One region of the Methylobacterium sp. Leaf88 genome, then DNA from elsewhere that is predicted to be linked to it. Evidence: riboswitches for the same ligand, from Rfam matches in the RefSeq annotation. Region 1 holds a riboswitch; each other region holds the start of a gene.

Evidence for each region. A riboswitch is a leader RNA that binds a small molecule or an ion and turns the genes downstream of it on or off. The one in region 1 is predicted to bind cobalamin.
Region 2: another riboswitch for cobalamin. It lies ahead of ASF20_RS15065 (CbtB-domain containing protein); the one in region 1 lies ahead of ASF20_RS06285 (TonB-dependent siderophore receptor).
Region 3: another riboswitch for cobalamin. It lies ahead of ASF20_RS14225 (TonB-dependent siderophore receptor); the one in region 1 lies ahead of ASF20_RS06285 (TonB-dependent siderophore receptor).

The regions. Positions count from the first base shown of each region.
Region 1 covers NZ_LMMK01000011.1:83,395-93,776, reverse strand. The annotation lists gene ASF20_RS06340 (hypothetical protein) at 50-241, shown strand; gene ASF20_RS06335 (hypothetical protein) at 276-590, shown strand; RNA gene ssrA (transfer-messenger RNA) at 596-961, shown strand; gene ASF20_RS06330 (hypothetical protein) at 1,161-1,835, opposite strand; gene ASF20_RS06325 (hypothetical protein) at 1,882-2,268, opposite strand; tRNA gene ASF20_RS06320 (tRNA-Arg) at 2,729-2,805, shown strand; gene ASF20_RS06315 (hypothetical protein) at 2,948-3,112, shown strand; gene ASF20_RS25255 (hypothetical protein) at 3,112-3,237, shown strand; gene ASF20_RS06310 (hypothetical protein) at 3,380-3,760, shown strand; gene ASF20_RS06305 (hypothetical protein) at 3,793-3,969, opposite strand; gene ASF20_RS06295 (transcriptional regulator) at 4,722-5,042, shown strand; gene ASF20_RS06290 (DUF2934 domain-containing protein) at 5,076-5,264, opposite strand; cobalamin riboswitch at 5,436-5,652, shown strand; gene ASF20_RS06285 (TonB-dependent siderophore receptor) at 6,099-8,213, shown strand; gene ASF20_RS06280 (peptidase) at 8,213-9,646, shown strand; partial or broken gene ASF20_RS25250 (SdrD B-like domain-containing protein) at 9,904-10,382, shown strand, end outside.
Region 2 covers NZ_LMMK01000024.1:147,901-158,282, forward strand. The annotation lists gene ASF20_RS15030 (precorrin-2 C(20)-methyltransferase) at 1-475, opposite strand, end outside; gene ASF20_RS15035 (precorrin-8X methylmutase) at 475-1,107, opposite strand; gene ASF20_RS15040 (hypothetical protein) at 1,104-2,444, opposite strand; gene cobN (cobaltochelatase subunit CobN) at 2,441-5,794, opposite strand; gene cobW (cobalamin biosynthesis protein CobW) at 5,804-6,838, opposite strand; gene ASF20_RS15055 (DUF1636 domain-containing protein) at 6,835-7,275, opposite strand; gene ASF20_RS15060 (CbtA family protein) at 7,268-8,038, opposite strand; gene ASF20_RS15065 (CbtB-domain containing protein) at 8,066-8,242, opposite strand; cobalamin riboswitch at 8,280-8,473, opposite strand; gene cobU (bifunctional adenosylcobinamide kinase/adenosylcobinamide-phosphate guanylyltransferase) at 8,559-9,092, shown strand; gene cobO (cob(I)yrinic acid a,c-diamide adenosyltransferase) at 9,089-9,688, shown strand; gene ASF20_RS15080 (hypothetical protein) at 9,688-10,382, shown strand, end outside.
Region 3 covers NZ_LMMK01000022.1:178,619-189,000, forward strand. The annotation lists gene ASF20_RS14210 (DUF3526 domain-containing protein) at 1-462, opposite strand, end outside; gene ASF20_RS14215 (DUF3526 domain-containing protein) at 459-1,853, opposite strand; gene ASF20_RS14220 (ABC transporter ATP-binding protein) at 1,850-2,593, opposite strand; gene ASF20_RS14225 (TonB-dependent siderophore receptor) at 2,593-4,716, opposite strand; cobalamin riboswitch at 4,938-5,148, opposite strand; gene ASF20_RS14230 (hypothetical protein) at 5,617-5,847, opposite strand; gene ASF20_RS14235 (PQQ-dependent methanol/ethanol family dehydrogenase) at 6,016-7,779, opposite strand; gene ASF20_RS14240 (transporter substrate-binding domain-containing protein) at 7,982-8,866, opposite strand; gene pedF (cytochrome c-550 PedF) at 8,881-9,303, opposite strand; gene ASF20_RS14250 (ABC transporter substrate-binding protein) at 9,600-10,382, shown strand, end outside.

The DNA of each region.
Region 1 (10,382 bases):
TCTCCGATGTGCATTGCGGGTCGCCCCCGGCATCCGCTAAAGCCGGACAATGTCAGACTTGGAATCCCTCCTCGACCGCCTCAAGGACGCTCAGAGGACCCTCATCACCGAAGCCGCGAAGATCGAGATGCTGCCGCCCGACAGCGTCCTGCGACGCGTGGCCGACCTCGAGAACACGATCGCGGCCGTGGAAGCCCTGATCGAGGAGCAGGCGCATCGCCGTGGCCGCGCCACGGGGTAAGGCTCCGCCACGAACAGAAGCGGCACCGCCGCTCGTGACGCCGGACGGACGCTACCTCGTGGTGCGCGGCCGGCTCTGGCGCCGGACCCGTCCCGACCTCGACCCCGCCGCGCGCGACGCCCTCGTCGCCGCGCTGATGGATGCGCGCCGGGCCGTGAAGGCCGGCAAGGCGGCCGGGAATGCGGACGCGGTCGCGCAGGCCCGCCGGGCCGTCGACGCGGCCAAGCGCGGCCTCGGGGAGCGCGGCCCCGTCTGGTGGGACGACGGCGCGCCCGACCTCAACCGGCACATGGCCCACACCACCCCCTACGCCGATTGGTTCGCTCGGGAGACGGGTGCGGCGGGATAGCGCGCCGACTGGACCCGCGCGGCGATTTCGCCTATATCGGACCTGCGGTTGATGACCGGTTCGTAATAACGTTTCAGGACCCGGAGGGCAGTACTCCGGCGCCTCCACCACAAGCCCATCCACGTCAGCGGGTGGTCTTCTGATGGGGGCGAAATAGGATCGACTGGGCGGTAAAGGGATCGCGAGTTCGCTCTCACTTCGGTGCGGGACGATGCGGCTGTCGGTAAGGACTCGACCGGTTCGACGCAGGCAACCCCTGTTTCGAGCATTTGGCCAAAACTCTAAATGCCAACGATAACGTTGTCATGGATGCCCGCCTCGCGGCGTAAGCATCTTGCGGTAGGGTAACCGTCGAAACAGAACCCGGAGCTTCGGCTCCGGGACCCACCCTTTCCTGATCATCCCAGACCGTCGCGAGACCGTGGCCCGCGTACGCGCGGAGAGGCCCAGCGCGACCGCGCCTCGACGACTTCCCCAGTCCACGCACGAAAAACCCCGGGGCCGAGGGCCGCCGGGGTGTCCGCCGTTGCGAGGGCCGCCCCCACGCGGAGGGCGGCCGTGGGGCGTCGATCAGACCGGCGTGGTCGGGTAGGCGCGCACGCGGTTGCGGCCCTCGACGGTCCCGCCCAGGGCGTTGCCCGGGATGGCGTTCGGCGAGGTGGCAGCGGCGGCCTGCGGGGCGGTCCAGCCCTCGGCCCGCCAGTTCTGGGCGCGCTCGTCGACGTCGATCGAACCGTGCTCCTCCAGGATGTCCATCACCCGGGCCGCCTGGGACTGGTCGGCCCGGACCGTCACCAGGGTGCCGCCGCGGCGCACGCCCTCGCTGTAGGTATGGGCGTCGGTCTCGCTGAGGCCCGCGCCGGTCAGGCCGCCGGCGAGGCCGCCCGCTGCCGCGCCGATGCCCGCGCCCGTCAGCGTGGCCACGAGCCAGCCCGCCGCCACGACCGGGCCGACGCCCGGGATCGCCAGCAGGCCGAGGCCGGTCAGCAGACCAGCGGCGCCGCCCAGGACCGTCCCGACGGTGGCGCCCGCTCCGGCGCCGCTGGACGCCTTCTCCGGGGTGTCACCGTGGACGGGGGCGTCCACGTCGGAGGCGGAGCGCACGCGCCCGGCATGCCGGTCCCCCTCGTTGCTGCTCACGATGCTGATGTCGGCATGCGCCACGCCGGCGGCCTCGAGCTTGGAGACGGCCGTGCTGGCAGCGTCGTAATCGTCGTACAGGGCGGTGATGGTCTGATGAGCCATGGGAAACTCCTGTGTGCGGGCGAGGGGAGGGGTGGGCGGTGGCAGCCTACTGGGCCGCGACGTTGCCCTTGAAGTCGACGCCGACCTTGACCGGCTTGCCGTCGAGCACCGCTTCGCCGCGCCAGATGCCCTTGTCGTCCTTGGTCAGACCCTTGACGTCCTTGTAGCCGGCCTCGGTGAGGCGGTGGTGCGTCTGGGCCTCGGTGAAGCTGTTGGCGCCTTCCTCGAGCTTGGCGTTCGAGGCCGCCTTGGCGGTGGCCGGCTTGGTGGCGTCCGGCTTGTCGGTGTTGGGCCGGGTCACGGCCTCCTGGCCGCCCGAGGTGGCACTCGACTTGGCGTCCGGGGCCGGGGTGCCGGTGACGGTGGTCTGGGCGGAGGCCGAACCCGCACCGAGGATCGTCAGAAGGGCGAGGGTGGTCAGGGACCGTTTCACGGCGTTCTCCTTGGATAAGTCTAGGACGGGCAAGAGACCCTCTCAATTCCCGAGGACCGCAAAGCGTTCCAAGATGGAAACCGGCAATCCCGGTTCAAACGGCCAAGCCGAAGCGTTGTCATAAATGTTCCACCTTGCCCTGACAGTGATGACGGGATGAAACGACAAGATCACGAGCCGACAAAAAACCAATTTTGATCGACGCATACGCTGCATCCCGGCATCAGATCTGCCCTTCACCGCGAAAGAACACCTTCCGACCGAGACGAGCCTGTGTTCGAAGAACGAGATAGGGGATCGCCCGCCGGGAGGCCGGACGTCGTGCCCGCGCGCGCCCTCCCCGAACGGACGGCGAAGCGCACCGCCGCGAAAAATCTGTCCGGCCAGGGTTGCCAGCGCAAAAAGGAGCCTCTAAACACCCGCTCACACCGGGGGCGGCACCAACCCCCGCCGGTCGCAGGCGCCCGTAGCTCAGCTGGATAGAGCACCAGACTACGAATCTGGGGGTCAGAGGTTCGAATCCTTTCGGGCGCGCCATTTCTTTCCGAAGCCTTTGCTGGGAAAGACAAATTCTCCACCTGACAGCGTGATGCGGATGCCGGCGGGACTCCGTCGCGCCGATGAGGCGTGGACGCGTCGGGCCCTTGGAGGCCCTTCCGCGCGCCCTATCTTCCCGCCCATGACAGAGCCCCCGGACGACAACCTGGATCACTACGCGCTGGGGTTCTACGCCCCCGGCAAGGGCCTGCGCCGGGAGGACTGCCCCTATGCCGAGGGCACGCAGGCGCATGCCCAGTGGATGGCGGGGTATGACGCTGCCGTGAAGGCGGGGGAGGGCGCGTGATGGTCTTCCGCCTCCTCCACGTCCTGCGCCTCTGGACCCTCCTGTCCGTCCCGGCCGGCATCGTGATCGGCAAGCTTCTCAAGGCGAACCGCCGGGCGACCACCCGGCCCGTTGACCGCCCGTAGGGGCGCAGCGGCACCGGACCCCATCGGGAAAAACGCGCGCCCGCGTCGGCGCCGGCCGGCGGCAGGGTCCCGTCGCCCCCGGCGCCCGCCCCGGGGACGGCCCGTGGGGGTAGGGGACAGATCGGAAAGGTTCGGAACACGCATGTCGCCACGTCTGACCGCCCTTTCGAGGCTCGTCCGCGCGGCGGCCTGGCTGAGCGTGGGGACCCTGGTCTGGCTCTCCTGGATTCCGCGGGATTGGGAGGCGCGCACCTCCCTGCCGGGTCAGGTCGAGCACGCCATCGCGTATGGCGGGACCGCCGGCCTGTTCGTCCTCGGCTACGGTGCCGGGCTGCGCTGGTGGCGGATCGGCGTGCCGCTCACCGTCCTGGGGGTCGTCATGGAGATCGGCCAGCGCTGGGTGCCCGGCCGGACCGCGCAGGTCATCGACGCTATGGCCAGCGGATCGGGCGCGCTCCTCGGCGCGCTGGGCGGCACGATCGTCGCCCGCTATCTGCTCAAGCCCGAGCCCCCGTTCCGGTAGGGCGCGCCGGCTCAGCCGGACGTCCCGAAGGTTCACGCCTTCCGGGGTTCGGCGGGCGAGGCCTCGGACGTCCAGAGCAGCGAGGCCGCGACATAGGACGCCTCCACCGCCACGAGCATCCAGACCGCATCGGTCAGGACGATCGCGAGGGCACGCTGCTCCAGGGCCCCCTCGATGCCGATCGCGACCGCCAGCAGCGATACGATCACCAGAAGACCCGGCAGGCGCACGGCCTGGCTTGCGGCAGCTCCGAGCGAGGCAAAACAGATCAGAAGCATTTGCGCACCAACGACACCGGGAGCCAGACTACCTAGGTATTGAGAGGACACAAGCGGAAATAAACAGCACTTTTGTGCTTTGCACAATTTCAGCTGCACTGCGGTCGTTAGTCCATTATCAACCTTAGCACTCCGTGAGCGACCCAACAGAGGAAGACGACCCAGGCTAGAGCCAGTCCGAACCCCAGCCCCAGGACCATGAGGGTCGAGACCCCGTGCCCGGCGCGGCCGAAGGCGGCCCGCCGCGGCGGGAACGCGGGCCCGTCGACACGCGGTTCGGGATCGTCGGTTTTCTCCGGCAACCGCTCGATGAAGAACCCGAAGGCGATCGCCGTCGCCCGCACGGGCCGTATCGCGCCCTAAGCCGTCGCTCAGCACCGACCGCGTCGCCCGCGCCCTCATGGCGCGCGGCACATCTGGTGCGGGCGCAGGCGACGCGGGAACGGAGCGTTCCCGAACGGGAAGTCCCGATCCACGGATCACGGCGCAGTCCGGGCTGTTTCCGACTAGCCCGGCGGCGCCGCCGGATCAGGCGCGTCGAACGGCGCCCCCGCCCGCGGCGTCGCGGCGGCGCCGGCCGGGCCTGCGCCTTCCGATCAGGCGCCCGGGTCCTGCTCTCCGAGGGATTTGCGGTACTGCCATGATCGCGCCCTCCCCATGCTGTCCGAGGAGGGATGTCCCACGTGTCTGCTCACCGCCAACGCCCGGATTCGGCGGGGGTGTCGGAACCGGGCCGGGAGGGCGGTCGCTTCCTGAAGCCCCTGCGCGCGGCGCGCGGCCTATGCCGGCGCCCGCTCGCCACTGTGGTCGGGGCCGAATACGACACCGTCCTCTCGCAGCTGGAGACCGGACGGGGACGGATCCCACCGAATTGCTACCGCGCCTGGGCGGCCGTCCGCGACGTCCCCGTCAAGGCCCTCGTCCGGGCCCCGATTCGCGTCGACGGCCCGTTCACCCACGCGATCCTGTTCGCGGACCACGACGCGGTGGCGGCGAGCGGCTGAGGCGACCCGCCCCCGAGCCCGTCCCCGGCGCCGTCAGGGACAGGCGGCGTCCTCCTGCGCCGGTGCGGCCGACTTCGGGGCGTTGCGGGCGCGCTCGGCCCGCAGCTCCCGCTCGGCCATCAGCCAGAACTCGACCTCGAACCCCTCGGGGCGGTGGTTGCGCTCCCAGATCTCATGGGCGCGCTCGCGGATCCGCTCGAACGTGATCCCATCCTCGGACATCGTGCTCTCTGCTCCTTCAGTCTCGGTCACAGCGTCACAGCCCGGTTCTCCCTGCGGGGCCAACGCTCCACGGCGGGATTTGTCCCCCGATGCGCACAAGGCTGCCCCGGTCGCCCCCTTCGCAGGGCAGGCTGCCGAACCCCGGGGGATTTGACGGCGGCGCCGGAAACGGCCTAGCTTACCCGCGACGGTTCCTCTTTAACGAGGATCAAAAGGGAACGCGGTGAGGGCGAGAGCCCGAGGCCGCGGCTGCCCCCGCAACTGTAAGCGGCGAGCTCCTCATCAACACGTCACTGGGTGAACGGTCCGTCAGGACCCGGGCCTGGGAAGACGATGGGAGGGCGGTGACCCGCGAGCCAGGAGACCTGCCGTCAGTCGTGGTCACACGCGAAACGCATCGGGCGGGGTGTCCTGGTGGGTGTCGGGGCGTTCGCTTGCCGCGAACGGGCCGACCTCTTCGCGGTGACGTGCCACTCCGCGCGACTCGTCGCGTCAGCCGTCCCGTCGATGCCCGTCCTCGCCCGCAAGTCTTGCTCCCGCATGCTCCCTCCGGCCGCCCCGCGCGGCCCGGTGACGGCTGGGCCGCGGACACGCCGGCCCCGGGCCCCGCTTGCCGATTGTAATGTTATAACATTCAGTCTAGCGGAGACGGCAGGTCGGCCCCGACCGATGCCCGCGCCCTTGTTCGGTTGCCCCATGTCCGGTTGCCCCACGTCCCGTTACCCTATGCCCGTCGCCCCCATCCCGTCCCGAACCGCGAACGCGCGCGGGTCGCGGCGAGGCCCGACCTTGCCGTCGCGACACGTCCTGCCCCTGGCGGCCCTGCTCGGCGGCCTGCTGCCGATCTCCGCCGAGGCCGAGACCCGGGAGGTCCCGCCAGCCGTCACCCTGGAGACCCTGGAGGTCGCGGGCTCCGGGCGGGGCGGCCCGGCGCCCGCCGAGGGGCTCAACCTGCGCAGCCCCGGCCGCAGCGCCAGCCGCCTCGGCCTGACGGCCCTGGAGACCCCCGCCAGCGTCGACGTGATCGCGGGCGAGACCACGCGGCTGCGCGGCCAGAACACGGTGGCGGAGGCCGTCACCCAGAACGCCACCGGCATCACCACGGTGGCGGCGCCGGGCAACGGCAACGGCGCCTTCACGGCCCGGGGCTTTTCCGGCCCGAACTCGATCCAGCAGCTCTACGACGGCACCCGCCTGTTCGTGGGCGCCGGCACCGTCACCTTCCCGTTCGACACCTGGAACGTCGAGCGCATCGAGGTGCTGCGCGGGCCGGCCTCCGTGCTCTACGGCGATGGCGCCATCGGCGGCGTGATCAATGTCGTCACCAAGAAGCCGGTCTTCACGCCCCTCAACGAGGCCCGCGCGGCGGTCGGCTCGGACGGTCTGGCGCGTCTGGCCCTGGATTCCGGCGGCCCGATCGGGGAGGCGCTCGCCTACCGCCTCAACATCAGCGGCAACCGCGCCGAGGGCTGGATCGCCCCGGACGGGAGTTTCCGCAACCTCGCGGTCTCGGGCGCCCTGACCCTGCAGGCGACGCCGGACCTCGCCGTCACCCTGAGCCATGATTTCGGCTATCAGGAGCCGGCCCGCTACTGGGGCACGCCCCTCGTCGACGGGCGCATCCGCGACGCCCTCCGGTTCAACAACTACAACGTCCGCGACGCCCAGATCCTCTGGACCGACAACTGGACGCAACTGCGCACCGAGTGGACGCCGAGCGCCGACGTCACGGTCCGCAACACCGCCTACCGGCTCCAGAGCCGGCGCCAGTGGCGGGACGTGGAGCAATACGCCTTCAACCGCGGCACCGGCCGGATCGACCGCTCCGACTACCTCGAGATCTACCACCAGCAGGAGCAGATCGGGAACCGCCTCGACGCCACCTTCCGCGGCACCCTGTTCGGCTTCCGCAACGAATTCCTGGCCGGGTTCGACGTGAACCACATCGCCTTCCGGCACACCAACAACTTCTATTTCGACACCACCACCAGCGTCGATCCCTTCGCCTACGACCCGGGCCTGTTCCCGGCCGAGGGCCGCGCCCGGCCCGCCTACGCCACCAGCACGCGCCAGGCCTCGGTCTTCGCCGAGAACCGCCTGATCCTGTCCGACCAGGTCTCGCTCCTGGCCGGCGTGCGCTACGACGCGCCGGTGCTGCAGCGGACCGACCTCGTCACCGGCAACACCTTCGACCGCGACTTTCGGGCGCTGAGCTACCGCTTCGGCGCCGTCTACAACCCGACGCCGCTGCTGGCCCTCTATGCCCAGTACGCCACCGCCACCGATCCGGTGGGCAGCCTGATCTCCCTGTCGCAGAGTCTCGCCAACTTCCGGCTCTCCACCGGCAAGCAGGTGGAGGTCGGCGCCAAGGGCGTGGCCTGGGACGGCCGGGCCGAGTGGACGCTGGCCGGCTACCGCATCGTCAAGGACAACCTGATCTCGGCGGTACCGGGCCAGCCGACGCTCTCGACCCAGGTCGGGCAGCAATCCTCCCTCGGCGTCGAGGCGGCCCTGAGCCTGCACCTCTCCGAGGCCTGGCGCATCGACGCCAACCTGGCGCTGCTGCATGCCCAGTACGACACCTTCGACCAGGCGGTCGGCGGGGCGGTGGTGTCCTATGCCGGGCGCCAGCCCATCGACGTGCCGGAGCGCGTCGGCAACCTCTGGGTCACTTACGCCTTCGCCCCGGCCTGGGAGGCCCGGGTCGGCCTGCAGCACGTGGGCGAGACCTTCAGCGACTTCGGCAACCAGGCGAAGCGCCCGGCCTACACCCTGGTCAATGCCGGGCTCGACCACCAGGTCACGCCGGATTCGCGCCTGTCGCTGCGCGCCTACAACCTGTTCGACACGATCTACGCGATCAGCGGCAACGCGGTGAACGGGGTCGGCACCAACTGGCTGCTGGGCCGGCCGCGCTCCGTCGAGGTCGCCTACAGCGTCCGGTTCTGATGCGGGCCTCTCCGAAACGGGCCTTCCTGAAGCCCCTGAAGCGCGGGCTGATCATCGGCCACCGCTGGCTCGGCATCGCCACGGGGCTGTTCCTCGCCGCCTGGGTGCTGTCGGGGCTGGTGATGCTCTACGTGGCGTTTCCGGCCCTGACGGAGGCCGAGCGCCTGTCCCGCCTCGCGCCCCTCGCCTGGGACCGGGTCCTCCTCGGCCCGGACGCGGCCCTGGCCCGGGCCGGGCTCGACCCGGCCCCCGGCGGCCTCAGCCTGTCCATGCGGGGCGGGGCGCCGGTCTATCAGGTCACCACCCGCGACGACGCCCGGCACGTGGTCTCGGCCGAGACCGGGCAGGCCCTGGGCGAGATCGACGGGGCGGCCGCCCGGGCGTCGTTCGGCGAGGGCGCCACCGTGCGGGCGGTGACCCGCGACCCATGGACGGTGCGCGACCGCTACGACCCGGTGCGCCCCTTCCACGTGGTGGCGCTCGGGGACGCGGCCAGCACCGAGCTCTACGTTTCGGCCCGCACGGGCGCGGTCGTCCTCGACACCACCCGCCGGGAGCGCCTGTGGAACTGGCTCGGGGCGATCCCGCACTGGTTCTACCCCACGCCCCTGCGGGCGCGGGGCGAGCTCTGGCGCGGCACCGTGCTGTGGGTCTCCGGCCTCGCCACCGCCGGGGTGCTGAGCGGCCTGGCCCTGGGGATCTGGCGCCTGCGCCTGCGCCGGCCCTACGCCGCGGGGGTGAGCCCCTATCGCGGCCTCGGGCGCTGGCACCACCTCCTCGGCACCCTCGGGGGCCTGAGCCTCCTCAGCTTCGTGGCGAGCGGCTGGCTCTCCATGAACCCGAACCACTGGTTCTCGCCCCGCACGCCCCCGGCGGCCCTGCAGGCGGCCTATGCCGGGCCCCCGGCCGCGGTCGGCCGCGCGGCCCTCGACGGCCTGGCGCGGCCGGGGATCGTCGAGGTCCGGTTCACGCAGGTCGGCGGCCGGCCCGTGCTGGTCGCCGCCGATGCCCGGGGCCGCCGGGTCGCGGTCCCGCCGCCCACGGAGGCGATCTTGCGCGCCGCAGCCGCCCGCGCCCTGCCGGAGGCCCGCATCGCCGCGACCGAGACGCTGACCGCCTACGACGCCTACTGGTATCCCCACCACGACACCCGGCCGCTGCCGGTGCTGCGGGTGCGCTTCGACGACCCGGCCGCGACCTGGCTCCACCTCGACCCCGAGACCGGCGCGCTCCTCGACCGCCTCGATGCCAGCGGCCGGCTCCAGCGCTGGCTGTTCGAGGCGCCCCACCGCCTGGACTTCGGAAACCTGTTCCAGGCCCGCCCGGCCTGGGACGCGGTGATGTGGCTCCTCAACGGCCTCGGCGCGACCATCGCCCTCTCGGGCGTGGTGCTGGGCTGGCGCCGCCTGCGGCGCAGGGCGCGGCTCGGGTAGGGGCGCCGCGCCCCCGCGACGCGATCATCGCCTCCGGATCTTCCACGCCCGCGCCGACATCCTCGCGCCCTGCTCTTGAAGCCCGGACGCGCCTGTGCTGATCGATGGGCCGGTCTCTTCGGATCTATGGCAACATGATTCCGACAAAGAGAGCGCTTTGTCACTATAGTCCATTGTCTCCAGGCAATAGAGGCCTCACCCTAGACTGATAAAGAGGCGACGCGGCAAAGCGTCGTCAGCGATCAGGGGGGAAGGGCATGGCTGGCGCAACGCTGTCCGGGGCGGTCTTTACCGATGCCAACGGCAATGGCACGCGGGACGCCAACGAGACGGCCCTCGCGGGCGTCTCGGTCGACCTGCTCGCCGCCGACGGGAGCGGGGCCGCCCTGGCGACGGTCCGCACCGATGCGACCGGGGCCTACGCCTTCACCGCTCTCGCCGGCGGCGCCTACGCGATGCGCTTCACGCCGGCCGCGGCCGGATACCGGGGCAGCGCCGGGACGACGAACGCGAGCGGCCAGACGCTCGTCACCAACGTGAGCGTCCCGAGCGACGCGAAGACGACCGTCGACGAAGGGTTCTACAAGACCGGAAGCATCGCGGGCATCATCTTCAACGACACGAACGGCAACGGCGTCTTCAACGCGGGCGAAGTGCTGACGAACGGCGTCTCGGTCGATCTGTACAACGACATCGGCGTCCTCCTGGCCAGCACGACGTCGAGCAACAAGGACCC
Region 2 (10,382 bases), on a different contig from region 1:
TCCCGGTGACGCCGGGCACGACCTCCACGGGGAAGCGGTCCTTCAGGCGCCGCCACAGGTGCATGAACGAGCCGTAGAAGAACGGATCGCCCTCCGACAGGATGGCGACGTCCCGGCCCGCACCGAGATGGTCGGCAAGGCGCCCGGCCGCGTCGTCGTAGAAGGCGGCGAGGGCCGCGACGTAGTCCGGGTGCTCCGGGTGGAGCTCGGTGGTGTAGGGGTAGACCAGGGGGCATTCGCGCCCCGGCTCGGCGGTGAGCACGGCGTCCGCGATGGTGCGGGCGTTGCCGCGCCGGCCCTTCTTGCAGAAATGCACCAGCACCGGGGCCCGCTCCAGCACCCGCATGGCGCGCACGGTGAGGTAGTCCGGCTCGCCCGGGCCCATGCCGACGCCGAACAGGGTGCCGGTGCTCACCGCGCGCGGGATCTCGGTCCGCTCCGCCGCATCGGGGGGAAGGCGCTCGCCGGAATCCATCACTCGATCTCTTGCGCGAGCGCGTTGATGGCCGCGGCCGTCATGGCGCTGCCGCCGCGCCGGCCATGGACCACGATGAAGGGCACCCGACCGTCGCGGGCGAGGGCTTCCTTCGACTCTGCGGCGCCGACGAACCCGACTGGGATGCCGATGACGGCGGCGGGGGGCGGCACGCCCTCGTCGAGAAGCTCGAGGAGGCGGAACAGCGAGGTCGGGGCGTTGCCCACCGCCACGACGCTGCCGGGCAGGTGCTCGCGCCAGAGCTCCATGGCGGCGGCCGAGCGGGTGGTGTTCATGGCGGCGGCGAGGTCCGGCACGCGCGGATCGCTCAAGGTGCAGATCACCCGGTTGTCGGCGGGCAGCCGCGCCCGCGTGACGCCGTCGGCGACCATGCGGACGTCGCACAGGATCGGCGCGCCGGCCTTCAGGGCCGCCTCGCCAGCTTGCGCGAAGTCGGGGGAGGCCTCCACGTCGCGCGGCAGGTCGGTCATGCCGCAGGCGTGGATCATCCGCACCACGACCCGTTCGGCGGTGCCCTGGAAGCGCGCGAGATCGGCCTCGGCCCGGATCATCGCGAAGGAGCGGGCATAGATCGCCCCTCCGTCACGCAGGTAGTCGAGGCGGGAACTCATGACGGTCGCGGTCCTGGCGGGTGTTCTGGGAAGATCCGGGCGAGGGAATGTGCCGAATCCGCCCTCCTTACGCGCTCCAGCGCGGCCTCGAAAGGGAGGCGCGTCGCCGGCAAGGCATCCGGCCGCCCGGACAGCACCACGTCGTACCACCCGTCCCGCCCGACGAGGGTGAGGTCGGCGGCGCCCGGATGGGCGCAGCCCTTGGGGCAGCCCGAGACATGGGCGCGCAGGCCGCGCGCCGCGAAGGGCCGGAACGCCTCGGCCAGGCGGGCCGCGTCGTGCAGGGTCGGGGTCGAGCCCGACGCGCAGGCCGGCGCGCCTGGGCAGGCCGCCACCGCTCTGCGCGGATCGTCGGCCCACGTCAGGAAGCCGGCCCCGGCCAGGGTTTCCCGCGCGGCTTCGGCAACGGCGGCGTCGGCGCAGACGAGGAGGAGGCCGCGGGTCGGCGAGAGGCGCAGGTCGGCCGCGCCGGAGGCCTCCGCCGTCTCGGCGAGACTGTCGAGGGCGTCGGCGGTGCAGCGGCCGAAGGGGGCGTCGACGAGGAGGGCGACGCGCCCCTCCGCCCTCGGGGGCGAGAATCGCCGGGACTCGCTGTCCGGGAGAGAGAGGGGTGGCAGGGCCAGCAAGCCCGGGCTCAGGGCGGCCGACTCGGCCGGCCCGGCGATGCGCTGCAGGCCGAAGCGAGCCAGGGTCTCCGCCCGGGCCGCCGCCGGAACATCGCGCATCCGCCGTTGCCCGCTCGCCGCCAGCAGGCGCAGGGCCGCCTCGATGATGGTCGGCGCCGCACCGTCGGGCAGGCGCCACCAGGCCGCGTCGCCGGCGAGGCGCAGGGCAAAACCCGCGCGCGTGACGACGGCGTGAAGGTCGGCCTCCGCCGAACCGAGGCTGATCCCGTGCGTGGCTGCCTCGACGGCCACCAGCGACTTCGGCGGCAGGCCCGGGATCACCCGCCCGATCGCCTCGATGGCCTGGGCCAGGGCCGGGACCGCCTCGGGTTCGAGCCCGGCCAGCGGCGGGGTCAGGGTCAGGCGTTGCGGGCCCCCGTCGTGGCGGACATCCCCGAGACCGATGGCCGCCAGCGCCTCGGCGAGGTCGCAGCGGGTCCCCTCGGTCACGCCGCGGATCTGCAGGTTGGCCCGTGCTGTGACGTCGACATGGCCGTTGCCGAAGCGGCGCGCGCCCGCCGCCACCGCCCGGGCCTGGGCCGGGGTGAGGCGCCCGAGGGGCGGGTGGACGCGGGCGAGCAGGCCGTCGCCGGTGGGCATCGGCCGGGCGAGGCTGGGGCACCAGCCGCGCCGGCTCGGCGCCTCCGGGGCGACGCGGCGGGGCGCGGTCATTCCGCCGCCTCGCGCAGCAGCTCGTCGGCCGCCATTTCGTCGGCCGCCATGGCGTTGCGCCGGGTGGTCCAGAGGCCGCGCCGGCGGGCCTCGTCGAAGCGCTCGAGGATGGCGCGGGCCGCCTCCGGATTGGCCGCCCGCAGGGTCTCGAAGGTCTCGAGGTCGGCGATCATCGCCCCGTAGAGCCGGTCGAGGTCGGCGTCGCACACCGTGTCCGTGGTGGCGGCGAGGACGAAGACCGCGTCGACCCCCTGTGCCAGTTCCTGGGCGCCGCGATAACCGTGCCGGAGCTGCGCCGCGATCCAGCGCGGATGGGCGAGGCGGCCCCGGATCAGACGGGCGGCGTCCTCGCGGGCGGTGCGCGCCTTCGGGCTCTCGGGCGTGGCGACGTCGAGGCTGTAGAGGGCGGGGCTCGCCCCCGTCAGGGCGGCGGCGGCCGAGAAGCCGCCCATCGCCTCCACGGCGGCGTCGCCGTCGAGAAGGTCGCGCTCGGCGACGTCGAAGGCGTGCACGTAGGCGTCGGCGCCGGCCACCCGGGCGGCGAAGCCCGCATCCTCGCTGTCCGCCGCGCCCCCATAGGCGTGCGACGTGACGGCGAGATAGGCCCGCCCGAGATCGTCGCGGCTGTCCCAAGCCCCGTCGAGGGCGAGGCCGCCGGCCCCCGCGCCGTAGCGCCCGGGCGCCGCGCCGTAGACTCGGGCCGGCGCCTCGCCCCGGCGGCGGGCGGCGGCCAGCGGATTCTCGTCATCCTCTTCCTCCCGCGCTGCCACCGCCTCGGCGGCCCGGGCGAGGAGCGACAGGGTCTCGGGAAAGGTATCGCGAAAGGCGCCCGAGACCCGCACCGTCACGTCGATGCGCGGCCGGTCGAGGAGCGCCAGCGGCAGCACCTCGAAACCGGTGACCCGGGTGGAGGCGTGGTCCCAGACCGGGCGCACGCCCATCAGGGCCAGGGCGTGGGCGACGTCTTCGCCGCCGGTGCGCAGGGTGGGCGAAGCCCAGAGATCCATGACGATCCGGGCCGGGTACTCGCCCTCGTCCTGCAGGTAGCGCAGGACCACGGCGTCGGCGGCCCTGGCCCCCAGGGTGGTGGCGGCCCGGGTCGGCAGGCTGCGCGGGTCGAGGGTGGCGAGGTTGCGGCCCGTGGGCATCACGTCGGTGCGCCCGCGCGACGGCGAGCCGGCGGGACCGGGCGCCACGAAGCGGCCGTCGAGGCCACGCAGCAGGCCGAGGCGCTCGCCCTCCGCGCAGGCGGCCACCGCCTCAGAGGCCTCGGCCCCGGCCCGGCCGAACACGTGCAGACCGTCGCGCGCGGTCACCTCGCCGAGGTCGCACAGATGCGCGTCGAGGGCCGCGAGCGCGTCCGGCATCGGCGTGTCGGCGTCGATCCCGGCACCGGCGAGCAGCCCGGCCGACATCGCCTCGTCCAGGATGGTGCGCGCCAGGATCGCGGCGCGGCGCGGGTCGAGGACGCTGGCGGCGGAGTATTCCTCCACGAGCGCGCGCAGGCGCGCCGCGTCGGGGTCGAGCCCCGTCACGCCGGTCTGCGGCGTCAGGTGTCCGAGGGCGACGCCCCCGAGGCGCCGCTTCAGGGGCGCGGCCTCGCCCGGATCGTCGACGATGAAGGGATAGACCACCGGGAGCGCCCCGACGGCGCGGGCCGGCCAGCAATCCGGCGAAAGGGCGACGGCCTTGCCCGGCAGCCACTCGGCGGTGCCGTGGGTACCGAGGTGAACGAGGGCGTCGAACCGGCTGCGCAGCCCGAGGTGGAAGGCCAGATAGGCGTGGGTCGGCACCGCGTCTGGGTCGTGATAGGCGGCCTTGCGGTCCGTCGACCGCCCGCGATCGGGCTGCAGGAAGACCGCGAGGCGCCCGCCCGCAGGGGCCACGCTCGCGAAGCGGAACGCGCCGTCCCGGCAGACCGGGTCGGCCTCGGGCGGACCCCATTCGGCGTCGAGGGCCGCGCGCGCGGTCTCGGGCAGCGTGCCGAACCAGTCCCGGTAGGCATCGAGGTCTACCGCGAAGTCCTTCGGCCCCTGCGTCAGACCCCGCATCAGTGCCTCGGCGTCCGGCAATGCGCCGATGCCGTAGCCGGCCTGCGCCAAGTCCGCGACGATCGCCCGCGCGCTCTCCGGCGTGTCGAGGCCGACGGCAAAGCCCGCGCGGCCGCCGCGGGCGGGATAGTCCGAAAGCACCAGGGCGAGGCGGCGCTCGGCCCGGGGGAGCCGGGCAAGGCGGATCCAGGCGGCGGCACGCTCGGCCAGGGCCGCGATGCCCTCCGGGTGCGGCACGGCACGGCGCTCGGCGAAGCCCTCGGTTTCCGGACCCTCCTCCTTGAACGAGATCGGAAACCCGGAGAGCCGGCCGTCGAATTCCGGTAGGGCGACCTGCATGGCGAGGTCGGCCGCACCCATGCCCCGGGCGGAGGCGGCCCAGGCGTCCCGCGCCGCGCCGATGCTGAAGGCCTGTAGGACCGGGCAATCGGCGGCATCGAGGACGAACCCGGCATCCTCCCGCGCCGAGAAGGCGGTGGCGGCGATGACGATGGCGGGCCGATGCGCCGCGATGGCCGCCCGGAGGGGCGCGATCGCGGCGGGGTCCTTCAGGCTCGACACCGCCACGGCCAGCACCGCAAGGCCGCGCGCCTGGAGCGCGGCGCCCAACGCGGCGATCGGCGCGGTGTCGCCCGAGAGCACGCTGGACCGGTAGACCACGACCAGCGCCAGCGGCGCCTCGGCCGGGGCGGGTTGGAATGGTCGTCCGGCGGCGCGGGCCTGCCCGTCCGCGACGGGGCCGCAGCCCGGGCAGCAGACGAAGCCGCGGGGCAGGGGCAGGGGCGCCTCGACCGCCGCGGGATATCCGATCGCGGCGGCCATGCGCCCGACCAGGCGGCGCAGGTTCGCCGTGCCTCCGGCCCGGAAATAGGCGTCGAAGTCGGGGGCGAGCTCCGGCCTCGTGGAATAGGCGTCGAGGCGCGGGTCGGGCCGGTCGTCGCCCGGCAGCACCACGAGCGCCACCCCGGCGGCGCGGGCGGCCGCGCTGGCGCGCTCGATGCCGTAGCGCCAGTAATCGAGCCCGCCGAGACAGCGGATCACCACCATCCGCGCCTGGGCGATCACCGACTCGACGTAGAGGTCGACCGACATCGGGTGGCGAAGTTTCGCGAGCTTGGCGAGCCGCAGGGTCGGGCCTCCGGCCGAACCCGGCGGGAAGACCGCCGCGTGGGCGCCAGCCATGCCGAAGAGATCCGAATCGGTGAAGGACAGGAAGACGATGTCCCCCGGCGCCTGACCGAGATCGATCGCGGCTTCGCCCTCGTCGAGGGAGACCGTATCGATGCGGATCAGGTGCATGGCGGGCGCTTATCCCGCCAAGGCGGCGGCGACGGCGGCCTGGTCGAACCCCTTGAGGCCGATCACCACAAGGCGGCCGTCGCGGGGCTCGCTGGACTTCCAGGGGCGGTCGTAATGGTGGGCGATGCGGGCACCGACGCCCTGGACCACGAGGCGCATCGGCTTGCCGGTAATCTCGGCGAAGCCCTTGATGCGCAGCACGCCCTCCGTCTCCGCGGCGCGCGCGACGCGGATGGCGAGGTCTTCGGCCGAGGCCGTGGCCGCCACCGGCAGCGCCACCGAATCGAAGTCGTCGTGGTCGTGGTCCTCGCCCTCGCCGTGGTGGGAGGGACGCGCGTCGAGGTCGTCCTCGGCCGCCGCCTGGATCCCCAGGATCACGCGCGGGTCGAGGCGGCCGTGCTCGGCCTCCACCATCTTCACCGCGCGGGGCAGGTGTTCGGTGACCTCGGCCCGGACCTTGGCGCGCCCGGCCTCGTCGAGGAGGTCGGCCTTGTTCATCACCACGAGGTCGGCGCAGAGGAGCTGGTCCTCGAACACCTCCTCGAGGGGATTGTCGTGGTCGACGCTGGCGTCGTCCGCGCGCTGGGCGGCGAGCGCCGCCGGATCGTCGGCGAAGAAGCCGGCAGCCACGGCCGGGCCGTCGATGACCGCGACCACGCCGTCCACCGTCACCCGCGAGCGGATCGCCGGCCACTGGAAGGCCTGGACCAGGGGTTTGGGCAGGGCGAGGCCCGAGGTCTCGATCAGGATGTGCTCGGGCGGATCGGCCCGGTCGAGGAGCTTGTTCAGGGCCGGCACGAAATCGTCGGCCACGGTGCAGCAGATGCAGCCGTTGGCGAGCTCGACGATGTCCTCGTCGCCGCAGCCCTCGATGCCGCAGGCGGCCAGGAACGAGCCGTCGAAGCCGATGTCGCCGAACTCGTTGACGATGATGGCGAGGCGCCGGCCGTTCGCGTTCTCCACGAGGTGGCGCACCAGGGTGGTCTTGCCGGCCCCGAGGAAGCCCGTGACGATGGTGCAGGGGATCTTGGCGACGAGGGTCATTCGGCGGCGTCCGGAAGGGGGGGCGCCGCGACGGGCGGCGGGAATGGGGGAAGGCGGGCGACGACGCCCTTGCGGAATTCCTGCGGCCGGGCCTTCCACGGCACGATGCCGTCCGGCGTCGCGGCATAGAGCGCCACGCCGTCCAGGATGGTGCCGGCCGACGCGACCGGGTCCAGATCGCCGTAGATGTAGGTCCAGCGGCCTTGCGAGGCCACCGCCACCGTGCAGGGGCGCTTGCAAACCGAGAGGCATTCGACGCTCTCGACCGTGATGCCCGGGTGGCCGCCGGCGCTCACGGCGTCCTGAAGCGCGGCGAGCAGGCGGGCGCCCGCCCGCGGCTCCGAGGCGTCGCCGGCCGTCCGGCAGGTGGCGCAGACGTAGAGGGTGACGGCGGCGTGGTCCGTGTCAGGCCGCGGGTCGGGCATGTGGTCAGGCATGGGTCGGCCGCGCGTGGGTCGGCCGGGTCTTGCCGAACAGCCCCCAGGCCCAGCCATAGGCCAACCCGATCACCGCCCAGAACACGAAGGCGATGCCCAGCGAGCGCGCCGCGAACTGCGCGGCGTAGGAGGCCGGCAGGTTCGAGGCGGCGTGGCTCGCCTCCGGCGCACCCGCGAGATGGGGCGCGACGAGGAGCACGATGCCGCCCGCGATGGTGACCGGCGCCCGCCGGATCGCGATGAGGTAGAGCCCCATGGCGGTGGCCGCGGCGGTCATCACCCACCAGAACTGGCGGTCGGCCAGCGGCGCGGCCTCCATCCCGGGGAGTTCCGGCGCGAGGCCGAGGGCGGGGGCCAGCGCCACCGCGAGGAAGCCGCCGATGGCGAAGCGCAGGCCGGTCTCGGGGCTGGGCTCGCGGTTGCAGGCCAGGAGCACGGCACCGAGCAGGAACGCGTAGCCGACGCCGCCCACCAGGGTGGCGAGCGCGGTGAAGGCCATGCGCGGCAGGCCGGGGCCGGGCTGCCAGTCGGGCGCGACCTCGCCGCCCGCCACCGAGGGATCCTTGGTGCCGTGATCGTGACCGCCATGGACGCGGACGATCAGCGAGGCGGGGGTCGGCCGAACGGGGGCGGCGGAGGCCTGCGTCTCGTAGCGCTCGGCCGCGATGATGAGCGGCGAGGTGAGCGCGAGCTGCAGGCCCGTCGCGACGACGGCCGCGAGGAAGCCGGCGACCAGGGCCGCCGACACGAGCCGGATGATCATGGGATTGTCTGCCTTAAGCGGAGACGCTCAGTGGCAGGGGAAGTTCTGGCTGTGGCGGAAGTCGTGCGCCGCGTTGTGCAGCGCCATCGCGGGGGCGAAGCCTGCCATGAACACGAGGCCGAGGCCGAGGAAGGCGGCCACAAGCACGGCGCCGAGGCGCTCGTTGGTGCGGGTGCCGGTCAGGACGAGGGTGTTGGTCGACATCGGGTTCATCTCCTGGCCGCCCCGCCGGCGGCCGTCAAGCATCGAGCGGGAGGACGGCAGGTCTCCTGGCTCGCGGGTCGCTGGTCCTGCCGCCTTCCCGGATCGCTCCAGTGGCTGATGGCAGTCCCGTCTCCGCTCACAGTTGCGGGGGCAGCTGCGGTTTCGAGGTCGCCCCCTCACCGCATTCCCTTTTCACCCCGTCGCCGGGGCACCGTCCGATCCACGCTTCTACGCGGTTGCCGATCCGCTGACAACGCGGCCCGGATCGGATTCCCGCCTTTGACCCGGGACCTCGATTTCGGGCACAGCAGGCCGCATGCCGCATCCTCCACCCAGACTGACCCTCGTGCTCGGCGGCGCGCGCTCCGGCAAGAGCGCCCATGCCGAGGGGCTGATCGAGGCGCAGCCTCGGCCCTGGCTCTACCTCGCCACCGCCCAGGCCTGGGACGACGAGATGCGCGAGCGCATCGCGCTCCACCGCGCCCGCCGCCCGGACGGCTGGATCACGCAGGACGTGCCGCTCGCCCTGCCCGAGGCGGTCGCCGCCGCGACCGGGCCGGTGCTGGTCGATTGCCTCACCCTCTGGCTCACCAACCTGATCCTGGCGGAGGCCGACGTGCACGCCGCCACCGCCGCGCTGCTCGCGGCCTGCGCGGCGGCCCCCGGCCCGGTGGTCCTGGTGGGCAACGAGGTCGGCCTCGGGATCGTGCCGGACAACGCGCTGGCCCGCCGTTTCCGCGATGCGGCGGGGCGCCTGCACCAGCGCCTCGCGGCCCAGGCGGACCGCGTCGTCCTCACGGTGGCGGGCCTGCCCCTGATCGTGAAACCCCAACCCGGAGCCACCCCATGACCGACGCCGACCGCCATCGCGAAAAGATGGAGAAGCGCAAGGCCGTCCAGGATGCCGAGGTGGCGGAGAAGACGATCGAGAAGGGGCTCCTCATCGTCAACACCGGGCCGGGGAAGGGCAAGACCACGGCGGCCCTCGGGCTGATGCTGCGGGCGCTGGGCCACGGCTGGCGCGTCGGCGTGGTGCAGTTCATCAAGGGTGCCTGGGACACCGGCGAGAAGCACGCCCTCACGGCCTTCGGCGACCGGATCGACTGGCACACCCTCGGCGAGGGCTTCACCTGGGAAACCCAGGACAAGGCCCGCGACATCGCCGCCGCCGAGCACGCCTGGGCCAAGGCCCTCGACCTCATGGCCGATCCGACGATCCGCCTCGTGGTACTGGACGAGCTCAACATCGCCCTGCGCTACGACTACCTGGATCTCGAGGCCGTGGTGGCGGCCTTCCGGGCGCGCCGACCGGACCTCCACGTCGTGGTCACCGGCCGCAACGCCAAGCCGGCCCTGATCGAGGCCGCCGACCTCGTCACCGAGATGGCGGTCGTGAAGCATCACTTCGCCGCCGGGGTGAAGGCGCAGGTGGGCATCGAATTCTGATGCGCTTCGTCCTCGGCCCGGTCGGGCTCCTTGTCCTGTCGGGCATCCATCCGGCCTGCGCTGAAACCGCGCCGGCCTGGCCGGCCAGCTATCTCGGCCGCGTCGAGGCCCTGGCGGTGGTGGAGGGCCTGAACGCCCGGCTGCTCGCCAGCCGCTCCGCCACCGCGACCCTCGAAGGCTGGTGCGCCGAGCACGGTATGGCCGCGACGCCGCGGCTCGCGGCGAATCGGCAGCGCGGCGCGGACAAGCCCGCCTCGGAGGAGACGCGCCGGCGCCTGAATGCCGGCCCCGACACCGTCCTCCGCTACCGTCAGGTGCGGCTCGCCTGCGGCGACCACGTCCTGTCGGAGGCGGACAACTGGTACGTGCCCGAGCGCCTGACCCCGGAGATGAACCGCCTGCTCGAGACCACCGACACGCCGTTCGGCCGGGCGGTCCAGGCCCTCGGCACGACGCGGCAGACCATCGGGGCGGAACTCCTGTGGCAGCCCCTGCCGCAAGGGTGGGAGCAGGCGCCGCCCCCGGCGTCGACCTGCGGCGACCTCGCGATTCCCGACCATCTGTTCCGGCACCGGGCCGTGCTGTTCACGGCGGAGCGCGTGCCGTTCTCGGAGGTGGTCGAGACCTACGGGGCCGCCATCCTGGCCTTTCGTCGCGCCGCGCGGCCCGCCGATCCGGCCTGCGCCGCATCCCC
Region 3 (10,382 bases), on a different contig from region 1:
AAGATCGAACGGGCCGAGCCTGAGCCGGGCCGTCGAGCCGGGCTCGTAGGCGGTGTCGTCGAAGACCGTGCTGAAGCCGAAGCTGGCCCGCATGATCGCGGGCTGCACGTCGGACTGACCGGCCGCGAACGCAGCGAGCGGCGTCGGCGGCTTCACCGCGTAGGCAGCCATGAAGTAGGTCATGTAGCCGAAGGCGTCGGTGGGGTCCTGCCAGTAGTTCACCTTGATCGGCGAGGGCTTGGCGTAGCGCTTATGGGCGGCCCTGGCGTCCCGCACGACTCGGTCGGTGTCGGCGGCGGCCTGCGCGAGGGCGGCCCGCTCCGAGGCGACGCGCCCTGCGCCCGTCCACGCCGCCAGGCAGAGCGCCACGAGGAGGGCAGCGAGGATCGCCCAGGTCAGGCGCTCGCGCAGGATCAGGCGCAACTCAGCCTGGACCAGGACAAAGAACCGTACAGTTGTCACGGCTTCAACCTCCGGACCAGGGGAAGGCACAGGGCCACCATCAGACCGAGCCAGAGAGCGAGGACGAGGGCCGGAACGCGTGCGTTGGCTAGCGTGCTCGCGAACGGCAGTGGCCGGGGGACGAAGGGCGGGATCTCGCTCCATAGGTCCGGCCCGGCGACGAGGGTGGTTCCGCCGCGCTGGGGATGGTCGCGGATCTCGGCGTTCATGCGTTCGGAGATTCGGCGCCGATAGGCCTCCGCCGCCCAGACGAAGTTGGCGTGCTGAGCGAAATCGGTGCCCGCCAGCGTCTGCGAGAGGGCCTGCAGGGCGACCCGCGGCGACAGGAGACCGGCCCAGGCCAAGGCCCTGTCCTGAGCCGCGAGGCTATCGAAGAAGGCACCGAGCTCGCGGTCGTAGACCGCGAAGTTGTGTCCCTCGTTCTCGGACATCATCAGGCCGCGAAGGTCTACGGGCAGTTCGTCGGGGTCGCTGACGCCGTAGCGGGCCAGCACCGCGCGCGTACGAAGATCGTTCGCCTCGGCGGTGCGATGGCCACGGAATCCGGCCTCGATCCGGGCTCGGACCTCCCGGTAGGACAGGGCGGGCACGGCGGCGTCGACGCCGACGATCGCGAGGCGGGGGGCCGCGACGCAGAGGAGGACCCAGGCCGCGAGCGAAGCGGCGAGCGCGCCCCGTGCCGTGCGGGCGACCAACGAGACGAGCATCGCGAGCAGCAGGAACACCGCGCCGTAGGCGAGTTGTGCGGCGATCCAGGTCAACAGGCGTGGACCGAGCTGCCAGCCCGCACCATCCTGACTCGTCACCGCGAGCGCACCGATCCCGAGAAAGGGGAGGCCCGCCACGAGGGCGAGGGCGGCAAAAAGGGCTGCGAACCGGGCCGCGAAGAGAGGTCCCGGCGGGACGCCGTTGCCGAGCGCGAGACGCAGCGTGCCTCGCTCGCGGTCGGCCGCGAAGGTGGAGAAGCCCAGCAGGATGGCGGCGAGCGGCACCACGAGCTGGACGATGTCGGCGACGCTGCCGAGGCCGGACCTCGCGAGCGGTCCAGCATCTTGGATGGCGCGGTAGACTGCGTCGTTGAAGACGTGTGCCTCGACCCGTACCATCCGGCCCGTATAGGGCTCGGTACCGGGATCGAGCACGGCAAGCGGTGCGGAGGGACGGAACACCCACAGCCCGAAATGGTCGGCCGAATGCGGGTTCTTGGTATCCTGGCCGAGCCAGCGCGCGCGCTCGGCCGCCGCGACCTGAGCGACCTCGCCGGCGTAGCGCGTGGAGTCCCGCCAAGCCCCGAGGCCCGCGACCGTGAGGAGCACGACGAGGACGGCACCGATCCAACGGAGGCGCGCATCGTGGGCGGTGCGCGCGAGTTCGGCCGCCAGTCGTCTCACGCCGCGCTCCCCGCCAGCCGCTCGATGTAGAGCCGCTCCAGGCCGACATGGTCGAGGGTCCTGGGGTCGATCTCCTCGACGATCCGGCCACGGCTCAGCACGCCGACGCGCCCGGCCATCTCGCGCACGCGGTAGAGGTCGTGGGTCGCCATCAGGATGGCGGTGCCGCGCTCAGCGGCCGCCCGGACCGTGGTGGAGAAGTCCGCGGCCGCGCTCGGATCGAGGCCTGAGGTTGGTTCGTCAAGGAGGAGAAGCCGGGCACGGCGCGCGAGTGCCACCGCGATGCCGACCTTCTGGCGCATGCCCTTGGAATAGGAGCCGGCGGGACGCTCGTGGGCAGGCTTGGCAAGGCCGGCCTCGGCGAGGAGCGTACGGGCGCTCGCCTTCGTCAGGTCGAGGCCCGCAAGCGTCGTGAAGTAGCGCAGGTTCTCCACCCCGGAGAGGCCGGGATATAGCGCCACCTGCTCGGGGATGTAGGCCACGTGTCGGCGGGCACCGACCGGGTCGGCGCCGGCATCGACACCGCAGACCCGGACCGTGCCGGCATCCGCCTTCAAGAAGCCGAGGATCAGGTTGACCGTGGTGGTCTTGCCGGCACCGTTCGGCCCGAGCAGGGCGAAGACCTCGCCGGGGCGGAGCGACAGGTCGAGGCCATCGAGGGCTCGGCGTTCGCCGAAGCGCTTGCTCGCCCCCTGGATCTCCAGGACGAAGTCACCCGCATGGGTGGTGACGTCAGCCATCAGAACCGCACCGAGATCGTGCCGGTGAAGCGCCGGGGCGCGCCGGGATAGACCCGGAAGGCGTTGTTCGAGCTCTCGTAGTAGGTCGCGTCGAAGATGTTCTCGACGTTGAGGCCGAAGCGCATGTTCTCGTAGCGGTAATAGGCCAGGGCATCGACCGCGATGTAGGCCGGGAGCACGAAGCCGGAGCCTGCCGCGTCCCCGGCGCGTTCGCCGACGCCGCGCACGCCGCCGCCGAGGCCAAGGCCCTTCCAGGGGCCCGCCTGCACCTCGTGCACGGCGAGCAGACTGCCCGAGTGGCGCGGGATGTTGATGAGCGGTGCGCCTATCGGCAGCACGTTGTCCTTGGTCACCTCGGCATCAGCGTAGACGTAGCCCGCCAGGATCTTGATCTCTGGGGTGATCTGGCCGGCGGCGGTCAGTTCAAAGCCCTGGCTGCGCACGCCGCCCGCTGCCAACGAGAAGCCGCTGTTGTTGGGGTCGGCCGTCAGCACGTTCTCGCGCTCGATGCGGAAGGCCGCCGCCGTCAGGCCGAGCGCGCCTCCGAACAGATCGAGCTTGGCGCCGACCTCGTAGCCGATCCCGGTCTCGGGCTCGAACGGCACAGAGCGAGCTACCGCGAAAGCGTCGGGGCCGATATTAGGCCGGAAGCTGGTGCCGACATTGGTGTAGAGCGAGAGCGCCGGCAGGGGCTGATAGACGAGGCCGGCGCGCGGCGTCGCCGCCACCCGGGATTGTTCCGTCTGCGTCGCCGTCGTGCGCTCAAGGAAGGACTGCTCGAAGAAGTCGAAGCGCACGCCGAGCAAGGCCTTCCACTCAGGGCTCAGCGCGATCTGGTCCTGGGCGTAAAGGCCGGTGTTGGTGACCCGCTCCAGGTTGTTGCGCCGGATGGTGAGCGGCGGGAGGGCCTGGCCGTAGCGCGGATCGTAGATGTCGAGGCTGTAGGGGCTCTGGCGGAAGTTCGAGCGGTCGTAGACCACGCGGCTGTCGGTGCTCTCGCGCTCGAAGCCGAGAAGCAGGGTATGACCGAGATCGCCGGTGGCGAAGCGCCCCACCACCTCGGCCTGACCGATGGCGGTATCCCAGCGGTAATCGCGAAAATTCCGGTCGCGCAGGACGGTGCGGTTGTCGGCGGCGAGGCCACGGACCTCCGCCGATTCCCCGACCAGCGAGCCGGTGTTGAAGTGGGTGGCCAGCCGCATCTGCCAATCGGCGTTGAAGCGATGCTCGACGCGCACCTGCATGGTGTCCGAACTCTGGTCGGTGCTCTGCCCCGGCTCGCCGAGGAAGCGGGAGATCGGCAGGAAGCCGAGTTGCTTGTTGATCGCGATCACGCCCCGGTCGACCACGATGCGGTTGCGCAGGAACTCGGTCTCGACGGTAATTTTCGTGTCCGGCGTGATCTGCCAGCTCACGACGGGAGCTACGAGGAGCCGGTCGCCATCCACGAAATCGCGGAAGCTGTTCTGGCGTCCGCCCGCGAAGTTGAAGCGGTAGAGGAGCGTGCCGTCCTCGTTGAGTGCGCCGCCGGCATCCACCGTGCCGCGGAACTGCTCGAACGAGCCCCACAGGCCGCCCATCTCGACGAAGCGCTCGGCGGTCGGCTGCTTGGTGACGAAGTTGACGAGGCCGCCCGGGTCGCTGCGCCCGAACAGGCCGCCGCCGGGACCCTTCAGGACCTCGATCCGCTCGACGTTCTGGGTGTCGGGCGGCGGCGGCGAGCCCCGGTTGATCGGGAAGCCGTTGCGGTAGAGTTCCGAGGTCGTCGTGCCGCGGATGGCGTAGCTGAACACCGTCAGGCCGCCGAAATTGTTCTGCTGGGCGACGCCGGGCGTGTAGTTGAAGACGCGGTCGACGCGGGTGGCAGCGAGATCCGTGATGACCTCGCGTGGCGCGACGGTGACGACCTGGGGCACGTCGCGCTGAGGCGTGTCGGTCTTCGTGCTGCTCACCGCCCGGTCGGCCCGGTAACTCGGGGTCGGACCGATCAGGCCGATACCTGGGTTGGGACCAGCACCAGCGACGGTCGGGGCACCTCTGCCATCCCCTTCCACGGAGAGCTCCTCCAGCGTGACGGCCTCCTGCGCCCGTGCCTCCAAGGTGGGTGAAACCGTCGAGAGGATCGCGGCAAGGGCGCAACGCGATCCCCGGCGTTCGGGTCTCCAGCGGCGCTTGGTGGATGCGGGCGGGTTCGGGATCGGGGCCGTCGCGGTGGGCAGGCTCGGACGAAGGGGCACCGGTGCGCTCAAGGTTGTCGAGCGACGGCCGAGCGGGTGCCCTCACAGGATCGGCCGCGTCAGCAGCCGAGCCCGCTCATGCGCTCCGCCGGGACACCCCGCCCGAGAGACGTATCGTGGTGCAAGGCAGGTCTCCTGGCTCGCGGGTCATTGCCCTCGCCTCAGCCTTCCCGGTGCGACGCACCAGTGACCATGAACGGAAAGGGCTCGCCGCTGACAGTTGCGGGGGCAGCTTCGGAAGCACTCTTGCGAGCACCCCGAATTCCCTCTTAGCCCGCGAGCCGACGGCCCGCAGGAACCTTGACGGTCAGACATTCGCTGGGCGCCGCCGCATAGTCAATCGAGGGAACGCCATTTTCCGCAACATTGTAACATTGCATCGGCATGGTTCCGGATGGTTGTGCGTCGTCAGATGATTTGGGACGGTCTGCGGTGTTCAGGAGCGGAGGCTCTGGTCCATCTGGGGTGAGAGGTTAGGCAGCCTGTGCCTGGTGGTGCAACTGGCCGATGCCCGATGGCCTCCACGATAGGCTGCTTAAGAACGTCTTCCGATCGAAAGCAGCCGGACCGCATTTCACCCGTCCCGGTCATAGACCGGACCGGCGGATCTCGACCCAACCCAGTCGTTCAAGCGCCTTCGTGCGGCTCCCGTAAGCGGACGTGTAATCCACCTCTACTCTATCAGGGATGCGCCCTTTGCAAATACACAGTCAGCTCTCGCGGTGTCTCAATTTCGACGTTCAAATTCTTCGTCGCGGGTGAGCGAGGTCATGTCGCGCCTGCCTGTCATTGCGCCAGCGTACGCAGCTCCCCGCGGGCGAGTCCGATGAGGGTCCGGGCGAGCAGCCATCCGATCACCGCCGTCGCGAGCGCGAGCAGGCAGACGGCGAGGAGGTCGATCGCCGGGCCCGGCCGCGCCGTCGCGATCCGCAGGGCCGCGACGGATGCTGCGGCGAGGGGGAAGCTCACGCCCCACCACGACACGCGGAACGGGCAGCTCCACTCGAAGCGGGCGATATGGTCAAGGCATGAGAAAGCTCCGGGATGCCTGCGGTTGTTGAGATACCGCCGACATTCCGGAGCTCGGGCGCGCCAAACCCTCGAGCGAAGGCCGGCACGCTTTCAGAAAATTCGGGAGTCATCGGTCGGGCGATGGCCGGAGCCACCGTCCGATGACGGCTCCGTTCAGCGCGTGGCGACGGTCTTGGGCAGCTTGAAGGCCCAGAAGCTTCCACCCTGGTTGATTCCGGCGGTGGATTTCGCCACTTCGCCACCCCACAGCGGCACGGCCCCGCCCCAGCCGGCGGCGACGCCGACCCATTGCTCCCCGTCCTGCTCCCAGGTGATCGGCGACGCGACGACGCCGGTGCCGACCTGGAACTTCCAGACTTCCTCACCGGTCTTGGCGTCGAAGGCCTTCAGGAAGCCCTCCGGGGTTCCCGTGAAGACGAGGTTGCCCGCCGTGGTCAGCACGCCGGCCCAGAGCGGCGCCTTGTTCTTGTATTCCCACACCGTCTTGCCGGAGGCCGGGTCGATGGCCTTGAGCGAGCCGATATGATCCTCGAAGACCGGCTTGATCGTGAAGCCAGCGCCGAGATATGCCGCGCCCTTCTTGTACGAGACCGGCTCGTTCCAGATGTCCATGCCCCACTCGTTCGATGGAACGTAGAACAGCTTGGTGTCGGGACTGTAGGCGACCGGCATCCAATTCTTGCCACCGAGGAAGCTTGGCACCGCGAAGACGGACTTGCCCTTCTTGCCGTCCTCGGACTTTGCCGGGTCGCCCGGGCGGAAGGCGTCGTCGTAGATCGGGCGGCCCTTCTCGTCGATGCCCTTCGCCCAGTTGATCTTGTTCACGAACGGGGTAGCCGAGATGAACTTCCCGTTGGTCCGGTCGAGGACGTAGAAGAAGCCGTTCCGGTCGGCGGTGCCGCCGGCCTTCACGGTCTTGCCGTCCTTCTGCATGTCGAACGGCACGAACTCGTTGACGCCGTCGAAGTCCCAGCCGTCATGCGGTGTGGTCTGGAAGCCCCACACGATCTCGCCGTTGTCCGGATTGATGGCGAGCCGCGAGGCGGTCCATTTGTTGTCGCCCGGGCGCAGCGCCGAGTTCCAGGGGCCGGGGTTGCCGGTGCCGAAATAGACGAGGTTGCTCTCGGGATCGTAGGTGCCGCCGAGCCAGGTCGCGCCGCCGCCGAACTTCCAGGTGTCGCCCGGCCAAGTCTCGTTGACCTGGCCGGTCATGGTCGAGGGCTTGCCGTTGAGTTCGCCCATGTGACCCTCGATGACGGGCCGCTTCCACACCACTTCGCCGGTCTCGGCATCGCGCGCCTCGACCCGGCCGATGACGCCGAACTCGCCGCCGGACACGCCCGTGATGATCTTGCCCTTCACGATGATCGGCGCGGCGGTGTAGCTGTAGCCAGCCTTGAAGTCGTCGATGTCCTTGCGCCAGACCACCTTGCCGGTCTTCTGGTCGAGCGCCACGAGCTTGGCGTCGAGGGTACCGAAATAGACCTTGTCCTTATAAAGAGCGGCACCGCGGTTCACCACGTCGCAACAGGGCAGGATGCCCTCCGGCAGGCGGGCGTTGTATTCCCACAGCTTGTCGCCGGTGCGCGAGTCGATGGCGTACATGCGCGAATACGATCCGGTGACGTAGAGCACGCCGTCCTTGACCAGCGCCTGGCTCTCCTGGCCACGCTGCTTCTCGCCACCGAACGAGAAGGAATAGGCCGGCACCAGGCCCTTGATGTTGTCGCGATTGAGCGTCTTGAGAGGGCTGAAGCGCTGGGCCTGCGGCCCGAGACCGTAGGTAACGACGTCGCCAGTGGTCTTCGCGTCGTTGAGGATGTCCTGTTCGGTGACTTCGGCGAGTGCCGGCAAGGTCAGGTTGACGCAAAGGGCAGTGACGCCCACCGCCGCCAGGAACTGGTCGCGTATTCTCATGGCATTTCCTCCGCTCAAGGCCGGGCCCGGTTCTCCGTGACCCACTGGGTTTCGCCGTCTCGATGTGTTGGGAAGGCGCCCCTTGATGTCGAAGCTAGAGAAGTTCTCAGAGGATTCTTATTGGCCATTGGTCGAATAGCCGTCGGGTGCCGGGACTGAGGATGAGGTCTTGGCTTTCGGTCCTCGACGATGCTCGGTCGGCTCAATAGCCTTGCGGCGCGGAGTAGGTGACGCCGTAGGCGTCGCAGATCGCCTTGAGGCGCCCCTCGGTCGCCAAGGCCGCCAGAGCATCGCCCACCGCGTAGGCGAGGTCGCGAGAATCGCTGCGGACCGCCCCGCCCAGATCCCATCGGGTCCGGACGATGCCCGGCATGGGCACCTCGACCACGGGATTGTTCTCCCGCGAGGCGCCGGCGCCCGAGAGCGCTGCCTCGATGCCGGCGCGCGTGCCAGCAAGGATTGGCGCCTCGCCCGCGAGATACGCTTTCGCCGCCTCGTCGAAGCTGCGGTAGTGCTTCACGCCGGCGCGATACCGCCCGCCCTCGGCGTTCATCACGAGGCTGTCGGACGCGCTCATCCCCTCGACGGCGACGGCATGGCCTTCCAAGTCGCGCACACCCTCGAATCCCTCGATCCGGTCACGATGATAGGCGAAGGCGAGGCGCTGCTCGAAATACGGCGTCGTCAGGAAAATCTGCTCGTTGCGCGTGGCCAGCACCCGGTCGTGAGGCACATGCAGCATCAGGTCGGCCAGGGGTGTGCCTGCGAGGTCGCCGCGCCACAGATTGAGACGGAAATCGCCGTCGACGGTCTCGCCTGCATCCACCACACGCAGATCGAGGCGCAGCTTCAGGCGATCGGCGATGGCGCGGGCGAGGTCCACATCGATACCGCGGGGGGCGGCTTCGCCCTCCCCCGAGAACGGCACGTTGTCGCCGTAGACGGCGACCCTGAGAACGCCCGAGGCCGTCACCTCGTCGAGGGGCCGCGCGATTGCCGGCCGCCCGGTGGCCAGGCAGGTCGCGCTGAAGAGGGCGGCCAGGACGAGGTGGCGCGTCCGGGCGAACGGATCAGCGAGACGCCGCATCGCAGGATACCCTCTCATTCCTCGTGCTTCGATTCGATATAGGTGCGGATCGCCCACAGGGCCTCTTGTGAGAGCACGCCTTCGAAGGCCGGCATCTTCGTCATGCCATTGATGATCGCGCCGTGACGCACGCGCTCGACGAAGTATTCATCGCCTTCCTTGCCAACCGGAAGGTAGCGCAGATCGGGTGCCAGGCCGCCGGAGATGACCTGGAGACCGTGGCAGCGGGCGCAGTTCTGATTGAAGCCCGAATCGCCGATGGCGATCGCCTTGGCGTTGCCCCGATATGGATTCTCCTCCTTCCAGCCTTCCCCGAGGGGCGCGAGGCCTGCGGTGTCGACGGGTTGCGGCTGGACGTCGCCGTGACCGAAGGCCATGGACGCGGACAGAGCGAGACCGAGGGCGAGGAGCCCCCCGCCCAGGATGACAGGCTTCATCGTCGTTCCTCCCGTTATTATTGGAAACGGGTAGCAAGCGCCCTGAGCCGAACCCATTGTGCTTTGGTACAGGTCAGCATCGAAATCCCGCACCCGCCCCGTTGCACTTTGGTCCAATACCGGCCGCGGCAGTGCCGCCGCTATCCTGCCGCCAAAGAACGAACAGGGCGGGAGGGCCGATGCAGGGTCGGCGCTGGAAGCGGGATGGCGCGGGCCGTGGCCGCCCGCGTCCCCATCGTGCCGCGCGGATCGCAGCGGCGGTGGTATCCGGCCTGATGCTAGCGGGCGCGATAGCGATGCCCGGCGGTACGCGCGCGTCGGCCGCCGGCGAGGCGCTGACGATCCACTACCTCGAACGGCGTATCGAGCGCTCCGCCCCCCTCAATAATGAAGATCCGATCCCCGACGACGAAGGTCTGAAGGGGGCGGACCTCGGTTTGAGGGACTCGAACGCCACCGGTCGCTTCGTCGGACTGGGTTTCACGCTCGAATCCCGGATCGTCGCGCCGGAGGAGGATCTCCGGCACGTGTTCAGGAGCCTCGGACACGGTCCGGTCCGGTTCGTCGTGCTGAACGCGCCGGCCGACGACGTCCTGGCGCTGACCGACCTGCCCGAGGCCCGAGGAACCGTCTTCCTGAATATCGGGGCGCCCGATACCCGCCTGCGGGATGCCGACTGCCGGGCCCGGCTGCTGCATGTCCTGCCCTCGCGGGCGATGCTTGCCGATGCCCTGGTTCAGTTCCTGGCCTTCAAGCGGTGGGCCCGCATCCTGCTGTTGTCCGGCCCGGCGCCGGCCGATGCCCTCTACGCCGAAGCGCTGCGGCGGAGCGCGAAGAAGTTCGGGTTGCGGATCGTCGCCGAGTCGCGCTTCGATCCGGAGGGCGGCGACACACGGGACACGGCGCTGCGTGAGTTCGTGATTCCCACCCGTGGTCCCGAGCACGACGTGGTCGCGGTGGCCGACGAGGCGGGGGCATTCGGCACGAACCTCCTCTACAACACGGCATCGCCCCGCCCCGTCGTCGGCACGCAGGGGCTCACCCCCGCTGCCTGGGGGCGACCGGTGGAGGCCTGGGCG